2 regions of the Dyadobacter sp. HNCC25DJ186 genome follow, and region 2 is predicted to be linked to the other one. Evidence: riboswitches for the same ligand, from Rfam matches in the RefSeq annotation. Region 2 holds a riboswitch; the other holds the start of a gene.

Region 1 (5,148 bases), on a different contig from region 2:
CAAAATGGGAATTGCGCAAAAAGAAATCAACGAGACAATTTATTGGTTAAAATTATTGCTCGAAACTGAATATCTGACAAAGGAGCAATTCGAAAGCATCAACGCTGACTCAGTCGAAATAATTAAACTGCTAACATCAATCATCAAAAAAAGCAAGAATAATGGTTAATTGACGGGCTATAATATTTTAAAAATATTATTTGCTAATTTTCGCGAAGACGCAAACAAGTACGGAACGTGCCACATCCTTAACCATTAACCCTTAATCATTAACCATTAAAACTCATTCCGGCACATTCTTCCTCACCTGATCAAACAACAAATCCGGCAAAAAACGCTTCAAATAAATCGCTGCAACTTCTTTAAAACCACCAATATAAATTTCCTTCTTATCTTTTTTCACAGCATTCAGAATCTGTCTGGCGCATTCTTCCGGGGCGATACCGTTTTCCTGATTGCTGTCCATTTTTCCGAATTTCCCGCCTGTCTCATCCAACGCGTTTACGGAAACATTTGTCTTGATATAACCGGGACAAACAGTCGTTACCTTTATGTTGTCATTATAGCTTTCCGCACGCAGAGAGTCGTAGAAACCATGCAAAGCGTGTTTTGACGCGTTATAACCAGAGCGCATAATGGTTCCTATTTTGCCCGCTACGCTGCTGATAATAATAAAATGGCCGCTCTGCTGTTTGATCATATGCGGAAGAACGGCCTTTGTTAAAGCAACGGTACTGTAAAAATTGACATCCATCAGCTTTTTATAAACTTCCAGATCAGTATCCTTGATATAAGAGCGCTGACTCACACCCGCGTTGTGAACCATGATATCAATACGCTGAAATTTTGCAATAATTTGTCCCGCAGCTTCATTTGCTCTCTCAAATTCTGTTACATCCAGAGGAAGAATCATAACCGATGAATCTGGCAAACCTGTCCTAACTTTAACACGTTCCAGTTCTTCTTTTCTTCTTGCTGTCAAAACCAGTTTTGCTCCTTCTTTGGCAAATGCCATGGCAATCGCTTCTCCGATTCCTGATGATGCTCCGGTTATCCAAACTACTTTATTTTGGAAAGTGTCCATTTTATTAGTTTCTGTTTTATATAATCGTAGGCGCGGAAGATAAAAAGTGCAGCTCCACGCCATCTTTATTCACATCCAGATAAGCATTCAGTCCGACTCCAATCGCCCGGTTATCGGCTATATGGCCAACAGGAAAATCGAAGGAAACCGGATATTCGAATTCTGCAATATGCTCCTTGATAATCTCGTAGGCAGTTTTTCCGAACGAAGGATTTGAATTGTCGCGCATGTCAGTAAATTGTCCAACGATCAAACCTGCCAGATGACTTAACTTCCCAGCCCTTTTCATCTGGATCATCAAACGGTCAAGATTGTAGAGATATTCGTTTACATCTTCAATAAACAGAATCTTTCCTTCGGTATCAATTTCTATTTCCGAGCCGATCATGTGCGCAAGCAAACAAAGATTGCCACCAACCATTTCGGCCACAGCACTGCCCGTTGTATTAAAGGCATGAGGTGTGACAGAATATCCCGGAAGTTCGCCGAATAATATTTGCCGCAAAGATTCCGCGGCTTTTTCGGCACCTTCCAATGTCATGGATTTTACCATAGGCGCATGAATTCCGGCATAACCCAACTGATATAACTGAGAAAGTACGACGGTGAGATCACTAAAACCGACAATCCATTTTGGAGACTTCAGGAAATTGGCAAAATCAATTTTATCAATAATCCGAGAACAACCATATCCGCCACGTGCTGCAATAACTGCTTTGATGGATGGATCGTCAAGCATCATTTGCAAGTCTTCGAGCCGGTCTGCGTCACTGGCGGAAAACTGATTGAAGGAAGATTTTAAAGTTTTTCCTTCAACAACTTTTAATTTCCATTGATCTTCGAGAAGACTGATTCCCGGCAGTAAATCTTCATAGCGGATACAACTGGCGGGTGCAACAATCCCTATTTTATCACCTGGTTGTAAAAACGGCGGAATTTGGATGGTGGACATAAAATAATTAGGCAGTGACGATGGGCTGTTAGCAGATTTGCTGGTTTGATATTAGATGAACACAACATCTTCGACAAGGTCCGATTTCATTTCCCGGTTAATCAGTTCGATGATCTTGGATTTTGCACGAACAAGTTCGTTTCGTAAAGGCGCAGATTCGATCTGAAGAAAGAGGATCCGGTCTTTAATGTAAATATTCTTTGTTCTGGAAGCGATGGCCGATCCCATGATTTTATCCCAATGTGCCACAACATAAGACTGGTCAAACCTGCTTCTGAGCTTGTAACGGTCAAGCATTTGATCAATCGCTTCTTTCAGCGGAGTAATCCCAGGTTTTCTGGAAGATTTTTCTTTGTCGAAACGATAATGTATGGCCATAAACAGATACTTTGGACAAAGATATAATAAAGCGACGAACGTCGGAAGTTAAAGTTTTTGAAACACTTAAAACTTGGGCATAACGAAATTTTGAATTTTCGTTTACATCAAATTTTCTGCGGGATATTTGTTTTTCCGCGCTTCCGGGCTTATTATTGCAACATCAAGTCAATTCGCTTTCACTTTTCAGCGGTTGATTTATAAAGAAGAGGCGAGAGAATGGGCTCTACGAACCTCTGGCAACCTACTCCTGCGTCGGAGAAAGGTGCTAATTCCCACCTAAGCTGTTTTAGGAGATATAAAATCAAACGCGCATGAACTTATTACAAGAAAATTCCGCTAGCCGGAGGGCTTTATCCTCATATCTGGTTTTGATCAGCAAATGCTTTTCAACACGATTTCCGTATGCCGTTTTACCATCAGAACGATGTCGGTTTCTACTGAATTTTGCCATTACGAAATATTTGCCGCACAAATAATCCTTACAAACAGTTATGTCAAACACAGCTTATCAGTTCGAAACATTACAACTTCATGCAGGTCAGGAGCCTGATCCGGTAACACATTCACGTGCTGTTCCTATTTATCAAACGACTTCGTATACTTTCGATAGCTCTGAGCATGGGGCGAATCTTTTTGCGCTGAAGGAATTTGGTAATATCTATACCCGGATCATGAATCCGACGACCGATGTTTTTGAAAAAAGACTTGCAGCGCTGGAAGGTGGCGTGGGAGCTTTGGGTGTTGCATCCGGTCATGCAGCACAATTTCTTGCCATCAATAATATTACAACAGTCGGTGACAATTTCGTAACGACTTCGTTTTTGTATGGAGGAAGTTACAACCAATTTAAAAATTCGTTCAAAGGCATCGGTGTTGAGGCGCGTTTTGCTGACGGCGATGATGTTTCAAGTTTTGAAAAATTGATTGACGACAAAACAAAAGCGATTTATCTGGAAACGATTGGTAACCCAAGTTACAGCATTCCGGATTTTGAAGCTTTTTCTGCACTGGCGGCAAAATATGACCTGCCAATTATTGTGGACAATACTTTTGGTGCGGGCGGAGCAATTTGCCAGCCTATCAAATGGGGCGCTCATATTGTTGTGGAATCGGCTACAAAATGGATCGGCGGACATGGTACGACTATGGGCGGCGTTATCGTCGATGCCGGAACTTTTGACTGGGGAAATGGAAAATATCCTCAGTTTACAGAACCATCGGGAAGTTATCACGGATTAGTTTTTAATGATGTTTTTGGTAAAAATGGTCCGTTTGGGAATATTCAGTTTATCATCCGCGCACGTGTTGAAGGTTTGCGTGACTGGGGTCCGTCTCAAAGTCCGTTCAACTCATTCCTGTTATTACAGGGATTGGAAACATTGACTTTGCGTGTCGAGCGTCAGAGCGAAAACGCACTGGCCGTCGCGAGCTGGCTGGAAGCACACGATGATGTGGAATATGTAAATTATCCTGGTCTGGCAAGCAACAAATACAAGGCGCTTGCTGACAAATATTTGACAAGAGGTGCCGGTTCTGTTCTGTCTTTTAAACTAAAAGCAGGAAAAGAAGCAGCAGATCGTTTTGTGAACTCCGTGAAACTGACGAGCCATCTGGCTAACGTTGGCGACTCGAAAACTTTGATCATTCATCCGGCAAGTACTACCCACTCGCAGCTTTCCGAGACGGCGCAGGTAAGTGCAGGTGTTGCTCCGGGATTACTCCGGTTGTCCGTTGGAATTGAACATATCGATGATATAAAAGCAGATCTTCAGCAGGCTTTCGAGGCTGTGAAGTAGTGAATTTGTTATGAAGTGAATGGTTGAAATTCACTTCACAACTTTTAAATAGTTGTAGAATTTAAACTTTGTGCTCTGGCACGTATGCAAGCGGAACAAAAGATTTTTAGATATCCCTACGCTTATCCATTAGAGTTGGGACGTGAACTGCCTGGTTTTGAATTATCGTACACCACCTACGGTACCCGAAATCCGGAAGATGATAATATTGTCTGGATATGTCATGCATTAACCGGAAACTCCAATGCCGCTGAATGGTGGGATGGCTTGGTTGGAGAAGGTAAATATTTCAATTCAGAAAAGGATTTTATTATCTGTGTGAATGTCCTTGGGTCGGCGTATGGTTCAACAGGACCGCTTTCCATTAATCCAATAACACAAAAACCTTATTTTCGAGACTTTCCAACAATTACTGTAAAAGACGTTGTCGGAACATTGGAAATTCTTCGTCAGGAACTGAATATCAATAAGATAAAGATGTGCATCGGCGGATCTTTGGGCGGACAGCAAGCTCTGGAATGGGCTGTTGAAGTACCGGATCTGTTCGAGGAACTTATTCTGATCGCATCCAATGCGTTGCATTCTCCATGGGGCGTAGCTTTCAATGAATCACAGCGGATGGCAATCGAGGCAGATCAGACCTGGCATGATAATACCGAAGATTCGGGTAAAATGGGGATGCGTGCGGCACGTTCGATGGCTCTGCTTTCTTACCGAAATTACGATACCTACAATTTCACCCAGGCCCGCGACAATCCTGACCAGATCGATGATTTCCGTGCATCATCTTATCAGCAATATCAGGGTGATAAATTTGTGAAAAGATTTAACGCCTATTCTTACTGGATTCTTTCCAAAATTATGGATTCTCATAATGTCGGAAGAAACCGGGGAGGAATTGTGCATGCGCTTGGTTTGGTAAAAGCGAAAACGCT
Region 2 (5,148 bases):
GCATGAAATTATGCCTCCAAAAACTTTTTCATGGAAAGACGGTTACAGCGATTCATTTTTAGATTTTAGCGCTGATGTAAACCAGGATGGTTGGGTTGATCTGATACGTATTGACATTGCCGCAAAACCTGCGGTATGGTATGAAAATCCTAAGGGAAAACCGGGGCACTGGATTGCCCGGCAGATTTATCCGTCTATCGGAAATGAATCTCCTATGTTTGTTGATATTGACGGCGATGGACGTCTGGATTTGCTGGCGAATGCTCCTGAGAGCAAACAAGTAATATGGTTGAGCCAACCCGGAAAAAAAGGAAGTTATGAATGGGAGAAGCATATAATTAGCAGTGACCCGGAACTTGCAACGCACATGTATACGCACGGGCTTGGCTATGGTGATATCAACGGAGACGGCAAATCGGATGTGCTTGTAAAAAATGGCTGGTGGGAAGGATCGGGAAATCCCAAAACCCGGGACTGGAAATTTCATCCCGCCAATCTGAGCCAGGATTGTGCACAAATGTATGTTTACGATGTTAATAAGGATGGTTTAAATGATGTGCTTAGCTCGTCAGCGCACAATTACGGCGTTTGGTGGCATGAACAGGGAAAAGACGAGCAGGGAAATACAACATGGACGGAACATGAAATTGGCAGAGAGTTTTCTCAATCGCATGGTTTGGGATTCAAGGATATGAACGGGGATGGAGTTCCGGACCTGATAACAGGAAAGCGCTGGTATGCCCACAATGGTGGTGACCCGGGTGCTCAGGATGCGTCACTTACCTACTGGTATGAATTAAAACCAGGTAAAAATCCAACATGGATTGCGCATCAGATTGACACGGAAGCTGGGGCTGGATTGCATGTTGAAGTTGAGGATATGAATAAGGATGGCTTACCTGACATCATTGTTGGAAATAAAAAGGGTGTTCATTATTTTGAGAATCGAAGTACAAAATAATTTTAAATTGTCGCCAGTTACGCACTTTCAATTCCATATTCATGAAATTCGGTATTAATACCTATCTGTTTTCCTCTCCATTTACAAACGAGAGTGTGAGTTTTTTTCCAAAGTTTAAAGAATGGGGTTTTGATTTTGTAGAAATTGCAGTTGAAGATCCGGCGAATATCGATCCGGTTATGATCAAAAAAGCATTGGACGATAACGGACTCGAATGCCGATCCGTTTGTGCTGCCACCGGCCCTGGCCGCGACTTGCGTGGAAACCGGAAGGAGCAGGTTGTTTCCCTGGAATACATTAAAAAGTTGATTGATATAGCACCGGTTTTAGGAAGTTCTCTCGTTGCCGGCCCGATTTACTCAGCGGTGGGAAGAGCAGAACTGGTAACCGAAGATGAGCATAGAAAACAATGGCTCACCGTTGTAAAACATTTAAAAACGCTCTGTGACGAAGCTGAAAAACAACAGGTTAAATTGGCAATCGAGCCATTAAACCGCTATGAAACAGATTTTATTAATACCTGTGAGCAGGCAATGAACCTTATTAAAGATGTCGACTCTGCTTCGCTTTATGTCCATCTTGATTCCTTCCACATGAATCTTGAAGAAAAAGATCCGGCGCTGGCAATCCTGAGAGCTGGAAAAAAACTGGCACTTCTTCACGCATCCGGCAGCGACCGGGGGACTCCTGGCGGAGACCAGATCAATTGGGAAAGAATATTTGTTGCGCTCGATAAAATCGATTATCTGGGCGATATCGTCATAGAATCTTTTACACCAGATGTAAAAATCATCGCTAAGGCAGCATCCATCTGGCGCAAAATCGAACCGTCCAAAGAGTCGATCGCGACCGAAGGTTTAAAATTTCTCAAATCATTAAACTTATAATTTTTTTACCATCTAAGACATATTTGCTAACCTACGATTATACTGCAATACATAGGTTAGCTTATATGTCTTACATGGTAGAGGTAAAAAAAACTTCGCAACTATTTTTTAGAAACATATCAATGCAAAATCTTCTGTTGTAGCATCGTTTCTCCCGAATCCTAAATTGTTAAAAATTTTTAAGAAAATATTTGCACAGCAATTTTTTATACCACAACTTTGTCTATCGAAATAGTAGATTTATAAAGAACGAAGGGAGAGGTTAGGCTCAATGATCTTCTGGCAACCTATGACTCATAAGGTGCCCCAACCTAATTCTAATAATAAATCTTTAGAATCCACTGAATTAGAATAGTACCCAGCAGTTTGCAACAGATTTTTCTTGTTGGAAGAAAACAGACTGGCACAGGGTTTAATTATTTCATATTTGTCTAGTTAGATGGTAGAGAATATATATTAATGATTTAGATAAAATTTAGCTGTATGAAAATCAATCGTTTATTATTAATCCTGGCGTTATCAGTTTTGTATTCAGCAGTATCTGTTAAATCTCAGGCGCAAAATACCCAGGTGAAGGAAGGGATTTGGCGGGGCGTTTTTACAGTTGGCGCATTGGACGTTCCCTTTAATTTTGAAGTAAAAAAAAGGCAGGGCGACGAGCTCGTTGTCACGGCCGTCAACGGAGACAGACGTGATGATTTCAGTGCAAAATACATCACTCCGGATTCTCTTCTGGTTACGCTCAATACTTTCGAAGCCGGACTTTTTGCCAAAATAGAAAAGGACGGAAGTTTAACCGGTGCTCACAGAAGTCTGGTACCTGGTGCTGGCCGGGTAATTCCTTTTAGAGCGCAGGCGGGGCAGGCCTACCGTTTTGTCGAACCGGGAAAAGAGATAAAACCAACAGCTGATATTAGCGGAAAATGGCTCATAAAAATTCAAGGTGATAAGCCGACGGCTGACCGTGTAGCTGTTTTTGAGCAGAAGGGAAATAATTTGAACGGTATCATTCTTTCAATCACGGGTGACAGCCGCGAGTTGCAGGGTAATGTTCAGGGCGATGAATTTGTACTTTCCGGATTTACCGGATCCGGTCCTTCTTATGTAAAAGGAAAAATCATTGACGGAAAAACAATTGAAGGAGCGATTGGAGCAGGCGCTACACCGACGAAATTCAGCGGTATCAAAGATGACAATGCAGCACTTGCTGACGCCTACGCACTGACTTTTCTGAAGCCGGGTTACGATAAACTGGACTTTACATTTCCGGATCTGAGTGGAAATCAGGTTTCGCTGCGTGATGAAAAATACAAGGGAAAAGTGGTGATTATTGAATTGCTTGGAACCTGGTGTCCGAATTGTATCGATCAGGTTCAGTTTATGGCACCCTGGTATAAAGAAAAAAAACACCTTGGCGTTGAGGTCATCGGTCTGGCTTTTGAAGCAAAAGACGATCTTGAATTCGCTAAAAAGACGTTGACGAAATTAAAAAACCGCTACGATATTCAGTACGATTTGCTTTTTGCAGGTAAAGCAGACAAAGAGGTTGTTGCACAAAAACTGGTCGCTTTGAAAGAATTTTTAGCTTTCCCGACGACGATCATTGTGGGTCGTGACGGTAAGGTAAAAGAAATTCACACCGGATTTTCGGGAAAAGGAACCGGCCAGTTTTATGATGACTATGTGAAAAAATGGAATGCAGATCTTGCCAAACTTATTGCTGAGCCTCTTCCTTGAAAAATACTCAAGTTAAAATCTTCAAACTAAAAACCTTACTATGGAAATTTACTGTGATAGCGCTGCGACAACCGCCGTTGATCCTGAGGTAATTGAAACACTACTGCCTTATTTGACAACAAATTTTGGAAATCCTTCGTCAAGTCACTGGGCTGGCCGGAAAGTCAGGGAAGTGATAGATCAGTCGCGCCAGAAAATAGCAAAGTTGCTGAATGTGACGCCCGAAGAAATATTTTTTGTTTCCGGCGCAACGGAGGGCAACAACCTGGCTTTGTCAGAATCGATTAGAGAATATGGTTTGACCCACGCAATTACCAGTAAAATTGAACACAAAGCTGTTTTAGAACCGCTTCTCAAACATAAAAGAGAAGGTGATATTGAGATCAGTTATGTCAAGTTGGACAAAAAGGGAAACGTTGATCTTGAACATCTGGAAAGGTTGTTAGCTGCCAATCCCCAATCATTGATCAGTTTAATGCACGGAAATAATGAGATAGGAAATCTTACTGACATCCAGGCGATAAGCAGATTGGCAAAAAAATATAATGCTGCTTTTCATACAGACACGACCCAGACAATCGGGAAGGTCCAACTAAACCTTAATGAATATCCGGTCGATTTTTTGGTAGGATCTGCCCATAAGTTTCACGGACCAAAAGGGGTAGGGTTCGTTTATATTAATAAAAGGCATAAGTTAAAACCCCGGATTCTGGGTGGCGGTCAGGAAAACGGACAAAGAGGCGGAACTGAAAATGTTATCGGCATAGTGGGTTTGGCAAATGCACTTGAAATTGCTTACCGCGATTTTGACTTGATTAATAAAAAAACCTTGACTTTAAAAAGACGTTTTATCTCCGAACTTGAAAACAGCGGGATTGAGAATATTGGCTACAACGGCGAAAGCAGATCGGAAACTAAAAGTCTTGGCGCAATTGTAAATGTATCATTTCCCTGTCTTCAATCAGGCAGTCTTGTCAGTAAGCTGGATCAGTTCGGTATCGCAGTGTCCGGCGGAAGTGCCTGTTCAAACCTGGGAAATGGCGGGTCGCATGTGATAAGAGCAATTAATAACGAAGCAGATAAGGAAAATGTGCGTTTTTCTTTCAGCAAATTTAATATGGCTGAGGAGATTGATCGTATCGTGCAGACCATCGTGGGTATCTACAATGCAGACTTGATACGTTCTGAGCCAAAAGTTTTACAGGAATCCTTTACCTGGATTCACTAATTGAGAATTATTTATCTTACAACAGTACCCAAATAATATGAAAAAAAATCTAGTTTATTTATTCCTGATCATCTTTGTCGGGCAAATAAATAGTGCCTTCGCTCAAAATATCCCGGTGACCGGAACGGTTACATCGCAGACAGATAAGGAGGCTTTGCCTGGCGTTTCTATTTTAGTGAAAGGAACTTCCCGAGGGACGACGACAAATGTAGAAGGAGCTTATAGTATCGAAACGGAAGTAGGCTCAACACTTATTTTTTCTTTTATAGGTTTAAAAACGACAGAAGTTGTGGTGCCTGCAAATGGAAAACTGGACGTCGTTCTTGAAAACGATA

What was found. A riboswitch is a leader RNA that binds a small molecule or an ion and turns the genes downstream of it on or off. The one in region 2 is predicted to bind S-adenosylmethionine.
Region 1: linked by a shared signal. The riboswitch ahead of AC1XUO_RS13220 (O-acetylhomoserine aminocarboxypropyltransferase/cysteine synthase family protein) and the one ahead of AC1XUO_RS27475 (peroxiredoxin family protein) in region 2 are both predicted to bind S-adenosylmethionine.

The regions. Positions count from the first base shown of each region.
Region 1 covers NZ_JBXHAS010000003.1:796,231-801,378, reverse strand. The annotation lists gene AC1XUO_RS13240 (four helix bundle protein) at 1-169, shown strand, start outside; gene AC1XUO_RS13235 (SDR family oxidoreductase) at 284-1,084, opposite strand; gene AC1XUO_RS13230 (S66 peptidase family protein) at 1,101-2,036, opposite strand; gene AC1XUO_RS13225 (DciA family protein) at 2,088-2,408, opposite strand; SAM riboswitch class I at 2,610-2,719, shown strand; gene AC1XUO_RS13220 (O-acetylhomoserine aminocarboxypropyltransferase/cysteine synthase family protein) at 2,909-4,213, shown strand; gene AC1XUO_RS13215 (homoserine O-acetyltransferase family protein) at 4,298-5,148, shown strand, end outside.
Region 2 covers NZ_JBXHAS010000015.1:39,264-44,411, forward strand. The annotation lists gene AC1XUO_RS27465 (FG-GAP repeat domain-containing protein) at 1-961, shown strand, start outside; gene AC1XUO_RS27470 (sugar phosphate isomerase/epimerase family protein) at 1,003-1,848, shown strand; SAM riboswitch class I at 2,086-2,178, shown strand; gene AC1XUO_RS27475 (peroxiredoxin family protein) at 2,332-3,585, shown strand; gene AC1XUO_RS27480 (cysteine desulfurase family protein) at 3,626-4,813, shown strand; gene AC1XUO_RS27485 (SusC/RagA family TonB-linked outer membrane protein) at 4,851-5,148, shown strand, end outside.